Regions from separate parts of the Mesorhizobium sp. M7A.F.Ca.US.010.02.1.1 genome, predicted to be linked through region 2. Evidence: riboswitches for the same ligand, from Rfam matches in the RefSeq annotation. Region 2 holds a riboswitch; the other holds the start of a gene.
What was found. A riboswitch is a leader RNA that binds a small molecule or an ion and turns the genes downstream of it on or off. The one in region 2 is predicted to bind cobalamin.

Region 1: linked by a shared signal. The riboswitch ahead of bluB (5,6-dimethylbenzimidazole synthase) and the one ahead of EOA19_RS22195 (ABC transporter ATP-binding protein) in region 2 are both predicted to bind cobalamin.

The regions. Positions count from the first base shown of each region.
Region 1 covers NZ_RZRV01000001.1:327,597-335,390, reverse strand. Annotated here, with positions in the region: gene EOA19_RS01610 (pirin family protein) at 1-526, opposite strand, end outside; gene EOA19_RS01605 (DUF2277 domain-containing protein) at 566-832, opposite strand; gene EOA19_RS01600 (exodeoxyribonuclease VII small subunit) at 944-1,195, opposite strand; gene EOA19_RS01595 (histone deacetylase family protein) at 1,199-2,125, opposite strand; cobalamin riboswitch at 2,247-2,427, shown strand; partial or broken gene bluB (5,6-dimethylbenzimidazole synthase) at 2,442-3,155, shown strand; gene EOA19_RS01585 (hypothetical protein) at 3,278-4,261, opposite strand; gene EOA19_RS01580 (TetR/AcrR family transcriptional regulator) at 4,552-5,160, opposite strand; gene EOA19_RS01575 (MFS transporter) at 5,282-6,505, shown strand; gene ribB (3,4-dihydroxy-2-butanone-4-phosphate synthase) at 6,543-7,643, opposite strand; gene aroC (chorismate synthase) at 7,756-7,794, opposite strand, start outside.
Region 2 covers NZ_RZRV01000023.1:50,750-58,543, forward strand. Annotated here, with positions in the region: gene EOA19_RS22185 (iron ABC transporter permease) at 1-349, opposite strand, end outside; gene EOA19_RS22190 (ABC transporter substrate-binding protein) at 485-1,432, opposite strand; gene EOA19_RS22195 (ABC transporter ATP-binding protein) at 1,478-2,266, opposite strand; cobalamin riboswitch at 2,428-2,635, opposite strand; gene EOA19_RS22200 (AraC family transcriptional regulator) at 2,931-3,764, shown strand; gene EOA19_RS22205 (DSD1 family PLP-dependent enzyme) at 3,769-4,908, opposite strand; gene EOA19_RS22210 (D-arabinono-1,4-lactone oxidase) at 4,905-6,206, opposite strand; gene EOA19_RS22215 (MFS transporter) at 6,220-7,407, opposite strand; gene EOA19_RS22220 (TetR/AcrR family transcriptional regulator) at 7,531-7,794, shown strand, end outside.

The sequences.
Region 1 (7,794 bases), on a different contig from region 2:
CGCCGATGATGAGGCGCCCGTTGACGCCTTCGGCTTCGATCTCGGGAAGCCGAAGCGCTGCGGTATTCTCGAAAACCGGTGCCACCTCTTCCTTGTCGTCCGGCAGCGCCAGCCATGTCTGCAGGCCGGATACCGACATCGGCGCGCCACGCAGTTCCTCCGGTGTACGCTCCGAATGGACGATGCCGCGGCCGGCGGTCATCAAATTCACGTCGCCGGGCTGAATGACCATTTCGGTGCCGAGTGAGTCGCGGTGCCGGATCTTGCCGTCGAACAGATAGGTGACCGTCGACAGGCCGATATGCGGATGCGGACGGACATCCAGTGCCTGACCGGCGCGCAGGACCGCGGGCCCCATGCGGTCGAAGAAGATGAAAGGCCCCACCAGCCGCCTTTTTGCCGTCGGCAGGGCACGGCGCACCTGAAAACCGCCGATATCCTTGGCGTTGGGTATGACCATCAATTCGATCTGATCGCTGGCGAAGGCATCGCCTGCCTCAGGGTCTTTCCCGGGGAAGAAGCTCATGGACTCTCCTTGTCGGTGGTCGAAGGCCGCCTGGCCGCATCAGGCAAAGCGGATCGCCGCCTTTGCCCGCAGCTTGGCCGCCACCTCTTCGCGATTACGCGGATGCTGGTGGGTTTCCAGGGAATCGAGCAGTTCGCGCGCCGAGGCGGCGATGGCTTCGACGGCATGGTCGAAGGCGTGCTGGTTCTGCTTCGAGGGTCGCGTGGTTCCGCTCAGCTTGCGGACGAACTGAAGAGCCGCGTCGCGCACCTCGTCATTGGTTGCCGGCGGATCAAAATTGAACAGGGTCTTGATGTTTCTGCACATCGCTTCCGTATCTCCTCTTGTCCTTGAGCTGTTTCAATCGGAACGAGTTATATCCTCGATCATGATCATGTCCAAAAACCGGTGAGGCGAGGCCATCGTTCGGACCGAGCCTCAATCCGCGTCGAGTGGCTCCGTTCCAACCGGCTTGCCGTCGCGCGACAGCCTGATCTTCTCGACCTTGTCCTCGGCGGCCTTCAGCAGCCGGTCGCAATGCGCCTTCAGCGCCTCACCACGCTCATAGATCTTGATCGACTGGTCGAGCGGCACGTCGCCACGCTCCAGATCATCGACGATCTTCTCCAGCGCATCGAGTGCCTGCTCGAAGCTCATCGCCTTGACGTCTTCGTTGGTCTCATCGGCCATCATTCATCCTTTCATCAGTCGCCCGACATGGGCGGCGACCGAAAATGCCAATCCCTGCAGATCGTAGCCGCCCTCGAGCAGGCTGACGAGCCGGTTGCCGCTGTGGCGTGCCGCGCGCTGCATCAGCTGGCCGGTCGCCCAGTCGAAATCATCCTCGGTCAGATTGATCTCGGCCAGCGGATCGCGGTGGTGCGCGTCGAACCCCGCCGAAATGATGATCAGGTCGGGCGCGAAATTGTCGAGCGCGGGCAGGACGCGCGACAGGAAGGCATCGCGAAACACTTCGCTGCCGGTCTGCGGCGCCAGCGGTGCGTTGACGATGTTGCCGGCGCCCGTTTCGGTCTTCGCTCCGGTGCCGGGATAAAGCGGCATCTGGTGTGTCGAGCAATAGAGCACCGACGGATCGTCCCAGAAAATATCCTGCGTGCCATTGCCGTGATGCACGTCCCAGTCGACGACGGCAACGCGCTCGACACCGTGTTTCTTCTGCGCATAACGCGCCGCGATCGCCGCCGTGTTGAACAGGCAAAAGCCCATCGCCGTGGTCTTTTCGGCATGATGGCCGGGCGGCCGGGCGGCGACGAAGACGTTGTCGGCGCGGCCCGAAAAGACATCATCGACGGCGGCGTTGGCGGCGCCGATCGCGGTGATCGCCGCTTGCCAGCTCTTCGGGCTGGCAGTGGTGTCGGCATCGATGCGGGCAATCCCCTCGTCGGGGATGGCGGCGCGCACGCGGGCGACGAAATCGGCGGGATGCGCGTAGAGGATGGTGGCCTCGTCGCCTTCCGGCGCCTGAATACGATCGAGCCCGGCAAAGGCTTCGTCGTCGAGCACGCGCTCGATGGCGCGTAAGCGGTCGGGCCGCTCGGGATGTCCGGGCGGCGTGAGATGCTCGAGGAAGATCGGATGGGTGTAGAGACGGGTGGTCATCGTCCTAATCTAGTGACCCGGATCGACAAAGGCCATGCACGGGCGGCCGATGACTGGGGAAAATCGCGACTGCGTCCATTCGCGTCGCCGCAGGCATTGGCCCCGCGGGCGCTTCGGCGTAAGGTCCCTGGTACTGCCTGGTGCCCGCCGCAAGCGGGAGAATCGGGAACACGGTTGAATTCCGTGGCGTGCCCAACGCTGTGAGGGGGACCGCGCCGGTAAATGCCACTGTCGATGACGGGAAGGCACCGGACGCGGGTTGATCCCGAGCCAGAAGACCGGCCTGGCAGGCATTGTCATCCGCGTGGTCAGGCGGATGGCATCAGAGCGACGTGCGTCTACTTGGACGCACAAAGTACGCTCTGTCAGTTTTGAATCTGCAATCGCAAGGGGACAAGCGATGCCGGAACACATGACCGCTGCCATTGACGATGGATTTGACCAGAATGCGCGCGATGCGGTCTACCGCGCCATGTTCACGCGGCGTGACGTGCGCAGCCATTTCCTGCCCACCGCGATCGATGACGACGTGCTGGCACGGCTGCTGCTTGCCGCCCATCACGCGCCATCGGTCGGCTTCATGCAGCCATGGAATTTCATTGTCATTCGCGATGTCAAACGACGGGCGGAGGTGCGCGACCTGTTCCTGGCCGCGCGAGAACAGGAACTGCCGGCGATCGAGGCGGAAAAACAGGCGCTGTACCGCAAGCTCAAGCTGGAAGGCATCTGCGAGAGCGCGCTCAACATCTGCATCACCTGCGACCGGCAGCGCTCGAAGGGTTCGCCGCTGGGACGCTGGCACAATCCGGAGATGGATCTCTACAGCACCGTCTGCGCGGTGCAGAATTTCTGGCTGGCCGCGCGTGCCGAGGGCGTTGGCGTCGGCTGGGTGAGCATCATCGAGGCTGAGGCGCTGAAGCGGCTGTTGGCCATTCCGGACCACGTAACGCCGATCGCCTATCTCTGCGTCGGCCGTGTTTCCGAGTTCGCTCCCAAACCGGACCTTGAAACGCATGGCTGGGGACGGCGGCTGCCGCTGCCGGAGCTGATCATGAGCGAGACCTTTTCCGGGCAAGGCGAGACACAGCTCAAATCCACCGTGGCGCGCCTCAACACCGTTTCTGCCTCACCAGACATCACCCGCCCAGCGGATCAGGGTGTGGCGCCGGCCGTACCCCAGCGCGAACCGCCGAAGGAGGCCAGCGCCTTGTCCTTGAGCTCTCTGAACTTCGACGACGCCTCGGCCAGCCGGGCGTCCCAGGCGGGATCCGGCACCTGGCCCGCAATGGTCTTGAAATAGACCTGCATCAAGCAGGCGATGGCGAAGGGTTCAATGAACGCCGCCTTGAATGCCCAGGCGAAGACGATGGCGAGCACAAAAGCCCAGCCGGCGAGCTGACCAGGCATCAGGAACAGAATTGCGCCAGCAGGCGCCAGCATCATCAGAAAGATGATGAATGACACGCCCCACATGATGACCGCCAGCCAGACGGCGTTCTTGACCATGACCTTGCCGTTCTGGGCATACAGCACGACGCCTTGGCGCGCCGTCTCGAACGGCGAGGCTGAATTGATGCGGATGTTGTAGCCGAGGATGATCTCGTCCACATAGGTCAGCGACAGGCGGATCACGGTGTTGATGAAGGAGACCAGGCCGCTCAGGCCCGGTATCGGCAGGAAGGCGGCGATACCGCCGAGCAGGCTGGTGATGGCGCGGATGGCACCCTTGACGAGTTGGTCGACGACGAAAAGGGTGTTGGCCTCGGCAAAACGCTGGGTCACGATATCCCTGGCGTAGGCGATCTGGTCCTGACCGCCGGGAATGTCGCGGCCGTCGATCAGATGAACCATGACGGCGATGTGGCCGGCCTTGACGATGTAGAGGATGTATTCGCGGATCCAGTAGACCGCGATCGAGACGATGCCAAACCCGACCACGCCGCCCCACAGGGCAAAGGACATGGGCCCGTCGGGATCGGTGGAGATATGGCCGACGCCATAGCCGACCGAGGCACCGGTGCCGGTCGCCATGATGTAGGCCAGTGTGATGCCGAAATAGACGATCATGCGAAAGACGATGAACGGCCAGGTCCGCATCATGATGGACACCGACCGGCCGATCTCGAAATCCCACATGTGCCCCGAATCTCCGCCTCAGAGATGGTGGAAGAGGATGGGCTCAACCCGGCGATTGTCAATTGCCGGCCCTTGACGCCGAAGGGCAACGAATTCGGGCTGACGGTTTTCTTTCGGAGCCTTTCGCCGGCGCGCGGCTGACGGAGCATCAAACGAAAAACCCGCCTGTGCGGCGGGTCACTGGCGCAAATCAGCACCATGGACGAATATATACCTTAGCTGAGGTCACCGAGTCAAGAAAAAATTCCTATCGGGAACAGCTGCCGGGCACGAAAGCTCCGGTGGGAACTTCAATTCGACTGCGGGTCCGGCTTCTTGAGCAGGCCTTCGAGCAGTTGCTTGAACGCCGTCACCACCTTCTTCGACGTCGCTTCGGGGTCGCTCGAATTGGCGATCCGTTGCGCTGCCTGGCTGCTCGCTCCGTTGATCAATCGCGAGGCCGTCTCGGGGTCGAGGCTGGAGACAACGACCCCCTCCTCCTGCAGCGCGGTCAGATGGTCGGTCATTGAAGCGATGCACGCACTGCAATTCGGCCATTGCGCTGGATCCCCCAGCACGGCCGGGCCATCCCGGAACATGATGCGCTGGATTTCCGGCTCCAGCGCCATCTCGATATAGGTCGAGCATTCGTCGACGAAATGTTGCCAACGGGTCGGCGCTCTCGACGCGACCTCATTGATGCGCGCCGCCATCTCGCCGTCAATCTGGGCTATGACCGCCTGCAACAGCCCCTTCTTGTCGCCGAAATGATGATAGAGCGCACCGCGCGTCAGCCCGGCCGAAGCGGTGAAATCATCCATCGAGGCTTCCGCATAGCCTGTTGTGCCGAAGGCATGACGGGCCGCCGCAATAAGCTTTGCGCGCGTCTCGGCGATCATCTCCTTGCGGGGTTTGTGCATGTGTCCTGGACCTATTCACATACGATTCGTATGCTAATTGACATACGCGGCGTATGCTCTATCTAATAATCATACGCTCCGTATGTAATTGTCCAATCGTCCTTTGTCGAGGAACCAACCGATGCAAAATCCCTATGCGGAAATCTTTCGTGCCCCCGGCGCCAAGGGCTTTGCGGCCGCCGGCTTCCTAGCGCGCCTGCCGATCGCCATGGCGCCCATCGGCATCGTGGCGATGCTGTCGCAGGCGCGCGGCGAATACTGGCTGGCTGGAGCCGTCTCGGCGACATACGCGCTGGCCAACGCCTTCGTCGCGCCGCAAATATCGAGACTGGTGGACCGCCTGGGCCAGACACGAATCGTCGTGCCCACCACTATCATCGCGGTGCTGGCTTTCGCCGTCCTCATAGCGGCGGCCAACCAGGACTGGCCGGTGTGGACGCTGTTCGTGTCGGCACTCCTGGCCGCCGCCATGCCAAGCATACCTGCGATGGTGCGGGCGCGCTGGACAGAGATTTTCCGAGGACGACCGCAGATGAACACCGCATTCGCCTTCGAGTCCGTGGCCGATGAACTGGTCTATATCGCCGGGGCATCGTTATCGGTCGGCCTGAGTGCCGCCCTATTCCCGGAAGCCGGCGTTCTGGTGAGCACATTATTTCTCGCATTCGGATCAGCGGCCTTCATCCTGCAACGCTCGACCGAGCCCCAGGTGCGGCCGGTCGACCATAACTCAAGCGGCTCGGCGATCCGCCTGCGGCCGGTTCAGATCATCACGCTTGCCCTGATCTTCGTCGGCGCAACCTTCGCGACGACGGAAGTGACCACCGTGGCGATCACCAAGGAGCTTGGCCAACCCGGCGCCGCCAGCCTTGTCATCGGCGTTTATGCGCTGGGATCGTTCGTGCTCGGCATCATCGTCGGCGCGCTCAGCCTGAAGGCGCCGCTGCAACGCCAGCTCGCCATCGCAGTCGCCCTCGTCGCGCTCGGCACGCTGTTGCCGCTCGCCGCCGACACCGTGCCGCTGCTGGCGCTGACCGTGTTCATCAGCGGTGTGGCGATCTCGCCGACCTTCATCACGGCCTTCGGCCTGATCGAGCGGCATGTGCCGGAAGCGATGCTGACCGAAGGCATCACCTGGGTCATGACCGGCATCGGCATCGGCATGGCGCTGGGCTCGTTCGCGGCCGGCGCGGTGGTGGATGCGTTCGGTGCACCGAACGGGTTCTGGGTGTCGGTGGCTTCAGGCACGATCGCGCTGGCCACGGTGCTGCTTGGCCAACGCAGCCTTGCCACGACTGAGTGCGAGATGGACGTATGTGAAGCGGCCGCGATTGCCGCGGAATAATCAGATAGCGCCCGGTTTCGAGCCGGGCGCTAGCTGCCTAGAGGATCTCGGTCTTGGCGATGTGGATGCCAAAACCTTCGAGGCCGACATAGTGGCGTTCGCGCGAGGCGATCAGGTTGATCGAGGAGATGCCGAGATCCTTGAGGATCTGCGCGCCGAGCCCGATCTCGCGCCACTCGTTTTCGCGGCGGCGAGCCTCTTCGTGATCCTCGCGGTCGCCGCTGGCCGGCCGTTTGCGTTCCTGATGCGCAACGCCGACGGAGCCTTCTCTGAGATAGACGATGACGCCGCGCCTGCGCTCACCCATCGCCTTCATGATGGCGTCGAGCCGGTGGCTGGTGCCGAAGACATCGGTCACCACATCCTCGGAATGCAGACGCACCGGGACCTCCTCGCCGTCGCGGATGTCGCCGAAGACTATCGCGACGTGATGCATGGAGTCCCACGGCAGCGTGTAAGTGAAGACCTGTGCCTTGCCGCCGAGCGTGTCGATTTCCGAGCACGCGACGCGTTCGACCAGAGTTTCCTTGCGCTGCCGGTAGGCGATGAGGTCGGCGACCGAAACCTGCTTCAGCCCATGCTCCTCGGCGAAAGCCTGCACCTGAGGGCCGCGCTTGACGGTGCCGTCATCATTGACCAGCTCGGAAATGACGCCGACCGGCGGCAGGCCGGCGAGCTTGCACAGGTCGACCGCGGCTTCGGTATGGCCGGAGCGCATCAGCACGCCGCCTTCGCGCGCAATCAAAGGGAAGATGTGGCCGGGCCGGACGAAATCCGAGCCACCGACATTGCCGTTGGCAAGATTGCGAACGGTCAAAGTGCGATCTTCGGCCGAGATGCCCGTGGTGGTGCCATGCTTGAAATCGACGCTGACGGTGAAAGCCGTGGTGTGGGCGGAATCGTTGTCGGCGACCATCGGCGCAAGGTTAAGCCGCTTGGCTTCTTCGCGCGGCATCGGCGTGCAGACGATGCCGGACGTGTGGCGAACGATGAACGCCATTTTTTCGGGCGTGCAGTGGACGGCGGCGACGATCAGGTCGCCCTCGTTCTCGCGCCCGTCATCATCCATGACGACGACGATCTCGCCGCGTTCGAAAGCACGCAGGGCTTCGACGATTTTTTTCTGGTCGTAAGGCATGGGTACTCGCTTCGCTCGCAGGGGAATAAGGGAGTAGGGCAGTACGGGAGTAGGGGAAAAGCAAAAAGATTTGGCCGGCCGGACTAAGAGCGCAACATATTGCCCTATTCCCCTATTCCCCTATTCCCCTCCCCGTCTGTCCCCGATGCCG
Region 2 (7,794 bases):
GCAATGTCCAGATGCCGAAACTGTCGCCGAAGACGGTGATGACGGAAACCGCACCCGCGGCGGCGCCCGACGACAGGCCGAACAGGAACGGGTCGGCAAGGTCGTTGCGGGTCACCGTCTGCAGCAGCGCACCGACGACGCCGAGACCGGCCCCGACGCAGATGGCCAGGATCGTGCGCGGCAGCCGCAGGTCGACGACGATCTTGCCGACCGGCCCGGCCACGTCGTGCCCGCTGAAGCCGACTGCGCGGCCAAGCGCGGCAACAACATCGGTCAGCGGGATCAGCGTCGAGCCGTAGGCGATCGACAGCAGAGCGAGAGCGGCGATCGCCGCCGCCCCCGCCAGCATGGCCAGTGCAAATGCCGTATGGCGCAAGCCTGGAAATGCGTCGTGTCTGTCAGGACGCGTGCGACGCACTTCCAGGATCTTTTGTTCATGCATGTCGTTGCCCCAAGACCGCTGCGCACTTTTGGGCCACAGGCATCAAAACGCTTCCGGATGCATGGCCTTGGCGATCTTGTCGATCGCTTCGATGTTGGCCGGGCCCGGCGTCAGTTCGGCATAGCGCAGGGCGACGAAGCGCTCGTTCTTGACCGCGTCCGTCTCCTTCATCGCCGGATGCGCCTTCAGGAAATCGAGCAGTTTCCTGTAGCCACCGCCATCCTGGTAATCGAGCAGGATGAGGAATTGCGGATTGCGCGACGCCACCGTTTCCCAGTCCGTATTGCCCCAACTGGTGTCCATGTCGGCCATAATGTTGTCGCCGCCAGCGGCTGATATCATGGCGCTGGGGATGGCGAATTTGCCTGCGGTGAACGGCTTGTCCTCGCCGGAATCATAGAGGAAGACCCGCGTTCCCTTGGCGTCGCCGACCTTGGCGGTGATGTCGGCGAGCCGCGTCTTCCAGCCGGAGACAAGCTTCTCAGCTTCGGCCTCCTTGCCGAAGATCTTGCCCAGTTTCTCGACGTCGCCATAGAGTAGGTCCATCGAGGCGGCGGGGCGGCTCTTGTCGAGATGGACGCAGCTTTCCGTCAGCACCAGCGTCTTGATGCCGTGCGGAGCAAGCGTGTCGGGCGTCACTTCACCACCCGGCTTCATGCCATAATACCAGCCGGCGAAGAAAAAATCGGGCTCGACCGCGACGAGGTTTTCGAGCGTCGGATATTTCGGCGCCAGTTCCGGGATCGAACCCTGCTCGGCCTCGAATTCGGGACCCACCTTGTACCATCCTGTGATGCCGGTCAGGCCGACGATCGACGGCTGCAGTTTCAGCGCGAAAGCCATCTCGGCCATGTTGAGATCCTGGATGACGGCGCGCTTCGGTGGCGCATCGAAGGTCAGCGGCTTGCCGCAGCTGTCGACAGTTACCGGGAAGGCCAGGGCTGTCGAGGCCAGCAGCGAGAAGGCAAGCGAAAAAGCAAGGCGTTTCAAGGGTTTGCTCCTGTGGACGGGATGATCGATATGGGACGGCTTCAATCAGGATGGCGGCGCGGCACGGTTCGGAACATCGAACACCGTCAGTTCGCGGTCTTCGGTCGGATGGCGCAGACGCAGCACATCGATGCCGAAAATTTCGCGAATCAGCTTTTGGGTCAGCGCTTCGCGCGGTGCGGCGAGCGCTTGCAGACGGGCATGGTTCATCACCGCCACCCTGGTGGCGAACGGTGCCACCAGCGCCAGATCGTGCAGCACCGCGATCACCGTCATCTCGAAACCTGCCACGAGGTCGAGCAGTTCGCCGCGGGCGCGCGGGTCGAGATGGTTGGTCGGCTCGTCGAGGAACAGGATCTTTGGCTGCTGGGCGATGGCGCGGGCCAGTTGGGCGCGCTGGCGCTCGCCGCCCGACAGCGAGCCGATGGTGCGGCCAAGCAGCGGCAGCAGGCCGGTCCGGCGCAGCGCATCGACGACAATGTCACGCTCCTCGCTCCTGCGCCGTAGCCGAGCGTGCGGGACCCGGCCCAGCTCGATATAGTCGATCACCGCCAGCCGCGGATCGGGCTGGTCGGTCTGGCCGACAACGGCGATATGCAGCGCCCGCTCGGCGGCGGAAATCCCGCCCAGCCGGCGCCCGCCGAGGTTCACCTCGCCGGAGCTCGGCCGCAGCATGCCCGACAGCATGCGCAGCAGCGTCGTCTTGCCCGCGCCGTTGGGACCGATGATGGCTAGGCGATCGCCAGCGGCCACCGAGAAGCTGACCGCCTGGACCAGATCCCGCCCATTGGCCATGGCGCAGAGGTCATGTGCTTCGAGAAGCGCTACGGTCATCGGCTGCCCGCCAGATTGCCGGGATGGCAAAGCGTGCACACGATGATGCGATGATCGATAGAGCCGTCCAACTTTCCGTCACTTTCCAAAACTGGCGACGGAAGGAAGCTGGCGAAGCGGCCGACAAGACCGGGATTCGCGTTTCCTCCCGGCACACCCCGTCCGGTCAACTCAGTGATGGCAGGTCTCCTGGCTCGCGGGTCGTTGCGCCATCCTGCCTTCCCAGCCTTGCCGGCCAGTGGCATTCACGGATTTTGCTCGCCGCTTACAGTTGCGGGGGCAGCCACGGCCTCGACCCCTGGGGATCTCACCGTGTTCCCTTTTCACCCCTCGCCTTTCGACTCGGGGACCATCACCGCTTCAGCGTAGATTTCCCCCAATCGCTTCGCAATGGATTTCTCGGACGGAGTGGTGGACCGGCTAGGGGAAACATGCATTTCACGCTCTCGATATGTAATAACATTACGCATTTAGAGGATGCCGCCTGGCGCTGTCAAGCGAAGCCTGCCGAATTTGGCTCGTCGGCGGCAAGGGGCGCTCGACCGCTGTGCCATATCGGTGTGCGACTGTGACGGGATCGGTTCGATTGCGCGGGATGCGCAATTTCGATCAAACTGGCCGCGCCAGGAAACGGCAGGATGATCTGGCCAATGCGAGGAGCAAAATGAACCCGACCGAGAAAGCGCTGTGGTTCGTTGAAAGTCATCTGCCGGAGGCGATCTCGCTTGACGATATCGCGCAAAGCAGCGGCGTGTCGCGTTTTCATGTGACGCGGGCTTTCGGCGCTGCCACGGGCCGCTCGGTGATGGGCTACATGCGCTCACGCCGGCTCACCGAGGCGGCGCGCAAGCTGGCCGGCGGGGCGCCCGACATTCTCTCCGTCGCGCTCGACGCCGGCTACAACTCGCATGAGGCGTTCACCCGTGCCTTCCGCGATCAGTTCGGCACCACGCCGGAACTGGTGCGCGCGCAAGGCACACTCGACAAGCTCGACCTCGTGGAGCCGATCCTGATGGACCAGTCCTTCCTCACCAATCTCGAACCACCGCGTTTCGAGACCAGCCGGCCGTTCCTGATCGCCGGCCTCGGCGAACGCTACAGCTGCGAAACCAGCGCCGCCATTCCGATGCAATGGCAGCGCTTCGGCCCCTATATCGGCAACATTCCGGGCGAGACCGGCGATGTCGACTATGGCGTCTGCGTCAACGGCGACGATGCCGGCAATTTCGACTACATCGCCGGCGTCGAAGTGTCTGATTTTTCCGACCTGCCGAGGGAATTCAGCCGGGTGCGGGTGCCGGCGCAGAAATATGCGGTCTTTGCCCACCGCGAACACATCTCGACCATCCGCCGCACGGTCAATACGATCTGGAACAAATGGCTGCCGGCTTCCGGCCACGAGATATCGGATGCGCCGGAATTCGAACGCTACGGCCCTGAGTTCGACCCACGCAGCGGCAATGGCGGGCTGGAGATCTGGATACCGGTGAAGGCGTAGTCGGTCAGGCCATCGGCAGCGCCGGCCAGCGATCGACTATCCCGCCGCCGGAAAACACCGCGATCGACCCGAACTGCTGCAGCACGGCTTCGCTCTGCGTCGGCCTTAGAAACGCGTAGTCGCCGGGTTTTACGGTCGCGTCGGCGGGCAAGCCCATGAATTGCTGGTTGGAGGACAGGCCGAGCAGCCCATTCGCCTTCATGCCTTCGGGGAAGACGGGCTCGGCCATCCACTTGCCGCCATAGAGATAGCAGCCCTTGCGCGGGAAGCGGCCGAGCGCCTGCAGCAGGCGGGTGACGGCCGGCGGGCCAGGCAGCATCGGCTCGACCATTTTCAAGATCGGCGTGGCGATGAAGGCCGCCGGCTGGAAGCCGTCGAGGCCTGGCGTATCGAAATCACTGGGCAGCACGAAGGCCGAGCCCATCGAGACCTCGTTGGCCATGCCGCCATGATGAAGCAGCGCGGTCTTGCTGCCGCCGATGTTCAGGATACGGCGCTGGTCGGCGCCGAGACAGGCGACGAACGCCGAGGCCTGCGCCGACGCCTTGGCCAATGCCTTTGCCGGTCCGCCGAAAAGGCCGGGAATGAGCGGCGCATGCGCCTCGTAGGCCATGACGCCTTCGCAATGCAGCCGGGCCGGCAACGCGCTCAACGCCTTCGACAAGGCCTCAGGATTGGCGAACCCGCCGCGATGCAGCCCGACATCGATCTCGAAAGCGATGCGCAGGCCGATGCCGAGTTCGCCAGCGAGGGCGCCATATTCCGCCAGTCTCTCCTCGCTGTCGATCAGCCAGCAGACACGCGACCAGTCAACATTACCCTTCACCAGCGCAGCCCTTGCCGCACCGATCGGCATCGGCTTGCCATACAGCAGATCGGCATCCGGGAACGCCTTCAGCACCGCCTCGCTGATCGGCGGGTGAAAGGTCATGAAGCGCTCACTGCCGAGCGCCTTGCCGATATGCACAAGCAGCGGCAGGCAGGCGAGCGATTTGTCGACCAACCGCACAGCAAGGCCGGGGTCGAGCCTGTCTTTCACCAGGGCGATATTGCGGTCCAGTCGGTCGAGATCGAGCACCAGACAGGGCTGGAAGATACCGGCGCTCTTCAGTGCGTCCGACAGGGCGTAAAAATAGGCGCTCATCGTTCGATGCCAAAAGGACTGGGCTCGATGCCGAACAGGCCGGCCATGTAGGGTGAGACAAAGCGGTTTTGCGGATCGACGTCGCGGCGCACCGCCATGGCGTCGTCCCAGCGCGGGTAGAGCTTTTTCAGATCCGCCGCTTTCAGGCTGTGCATCTTGCCCCAATGCGGCCGGCCGCCATATCTGCGGAAGATCGGCTCTGCCGCCCGCATGAACGGCAACGGATCGTTCGCTGCATCATGGTGGATGGCGATGGAGCAGGTCAGCCTGTTGTAGAATGGCGAAAGCCAGAACTGGTCCGGCGCGACCGAGCGCACCTCCATCGGGAAATAGACCTCGGGAAAACGCTTCTCGGTCAGCTCGATGATCTCGGCCAGCGCCTTCGGCCCTTCCTCGAACGGCAAATGATATTCCATCTCGTTGAACTTGGTCTGCCGGTCGCTGGCATAGACGTTGAGCCAGTCCTGCACGTAGTCCTCGGCCGGCAATTTGGCGATGGCGCCCAGGATCAGACGGCCACGCAGCGATGGCAGCCAGGCAAGTGAGGTGCGCAGCCTGCGCAGTGTCCTCAAACCCGACTCGTCCTCTTCCGGCGGCCGTGCGGTGAGTGCGGCGTCGCTGAAATCGCTGGCGATGAACTGCGCATAGCCGGAAAACGGAATGTAGTAGAATTCGGCCGAGCGATGCGCGGCCATCATTGCCTCGAAATCGCGCAGCATCTCGGTGATCGGCAGCACCCATTTGCGGCGGCGCAACCGGTAGGTCGCGATGTTGTTCAGCGTCACTTCGGTGAGCACGCCGAAAGCGCCGAGCGCGACACCGATGGCATGGATCATGTCCTGATCCCCTGCCTGCTTGAAGTCGCGGACCTTGCCAAGCCCGTCGACGATCTGCACCGTCTCCAGCTGCGTGTGATAGGCGCCGAGCGTCGGTCCCGAGCCGTGCGTGGCGGTGCCCAGCGCGCCGCCGATCGCCTGGCGGTCGATATCGCCCATGTTGGGCAGGCCCTGGCCAATACCTTGCAGGATGCCCATCAGCGCGCCGAGCCGGGTTCCTGCCCGCACCCGCGCCTGATGTTTTTGCGCATCGTGCGAGACCAGCCCTTCCAGTCTCTCCAGGGACAGGATCGTGCCCCGCGATTTCACCAGCGGCGTGAAGGAATGACCGGCGCCGGCGACGCGCACCGGGCCAGGCGCGGTCCGGACGAGATCACCGAGCTCACCGGCATCGCCGGGGCTGGCGATCAGCTTGGGCTCGGCGCTTACAAAGCCCGACCAGTTGCTCCAAATGTTTGACATGCCACCTCCCCGCTCAGGCAACCGCACGACGGCGACGCGACACAAGGACGAACAGACCGAGCAGCGCCACGCTGGCCACCGCGCTGGCGGCGGCGAATTCCGGCACCGGCCGGAAATCCTTGCCATCGATGAGCAGCGACGCCGCGATCGGCCCGATCGCCAGGCCGAAAAGCTGGGCTGCCGGCACCAGCAGCACGGTGGTGCGCGTCTCGTCGGCGGTGATCGCCAGACGGATCTGGTAGGGCACGATGAACAGCAGGATAAAGCCCATGGCCAGGGCAGCGACCCAGAACGTCGTCAGGCCGGGGCTACTGGCAAGAACCAGGGAACTGACAAGCGCGACGACGCCGATCGCCGCGATGGCAAGGCGATAATCGATGCGCGCCTCGAACGCGGTCGCCGTCATCGCCCCCAGGACCTGCACCGCGAGGCTGGCCGAGACGATCAGGCCAACGGTGCGGCCATCGATGCCGTATTGCGCGCCAAGCGGCTCCAGAAAAGCCCAGACCGCGCCGAAGAACATGAAGTAGCAGAAGACCGACAACAGCGCGGTCATCGAGGGAACAGTCAGCACATTGGCCAAATTCTCTTCCTTGGGCAGGTCGGCATAGTCACCGGGTACGGTGAAGGCGACCGCCAGCGACACGACGCAGACGACGGCAAGAACGATGAAGCCGCCCGCCGACCCGGCGGCCGGAATGACATAAAGCGCCAGCAGCAGGGCAAGCGCGCATTGCGCCAGCGTCTGCATGGTGACGAAATAGCCGCCGATGCGCTCGGCGCGCCGCGAACGGGCGATCAGTTCGGTGGCGACCGCGACCAGACCGCCTTCGGCGAGCCCGGCCAGGGCGCGGGCCGCGATCAGCGTGTTGGCGGTTGCGGCATAGGCCGTCCACACATTGGCCAGCGCCAGCAGCAGCAGAAGGACGGCACTTTTCCAGCGCATGTGGTGCGCCGAAAGCAGCATCGCCACGACAGCCGAACCGACGGCAATGGCGATCATCTCGGCGGTGGCGACCAGCGCCAGTTCATCGCCGCTGACATGACCCTCGGTGTAAAGGGCCCCGAGCAGCACCGGCTGCAGGCCTAGGATGAGCAGGCCGACCGAACCGATCCACAGGGCAGACGCCAGCTGCCAGCCGGTCGGATTGCCGACCAGCCAGTCGCCGCTGCCTGCATGGCCGGTGTCTGTCGAAGCCAAAGGCGCCTCCCAACGTCCTTGCCGTGCGGCAAAAAAGCTGACAACCTGTCAGTATTTCAGAAACTGATACTTGATCATATTTCTTGTCAATCGGAATTTGAAAACCGTGCGAAAGATTGGTGCATGACGGAATTGAAGAGAATGGCGACCGAGCCGAGGCGCAGGCCCAAGCAGGAACGCAGCCGCGAGCGCATCGACGCGATCCTGTCGACGACCATGCGGCTGATCGGGGAAAAGGGTATCGACGCCGTCACCATGAAGGAGGTCGGCATGCTGGCCGGCGGGCCAATCGCCACCGTCTACCACTATTTTCCCAACAAATCGGCGATCCTGGCGATGCTCTATGAGCGGTTTTCAGAGGTCAGCCGGGCACGGCTGACGACAATC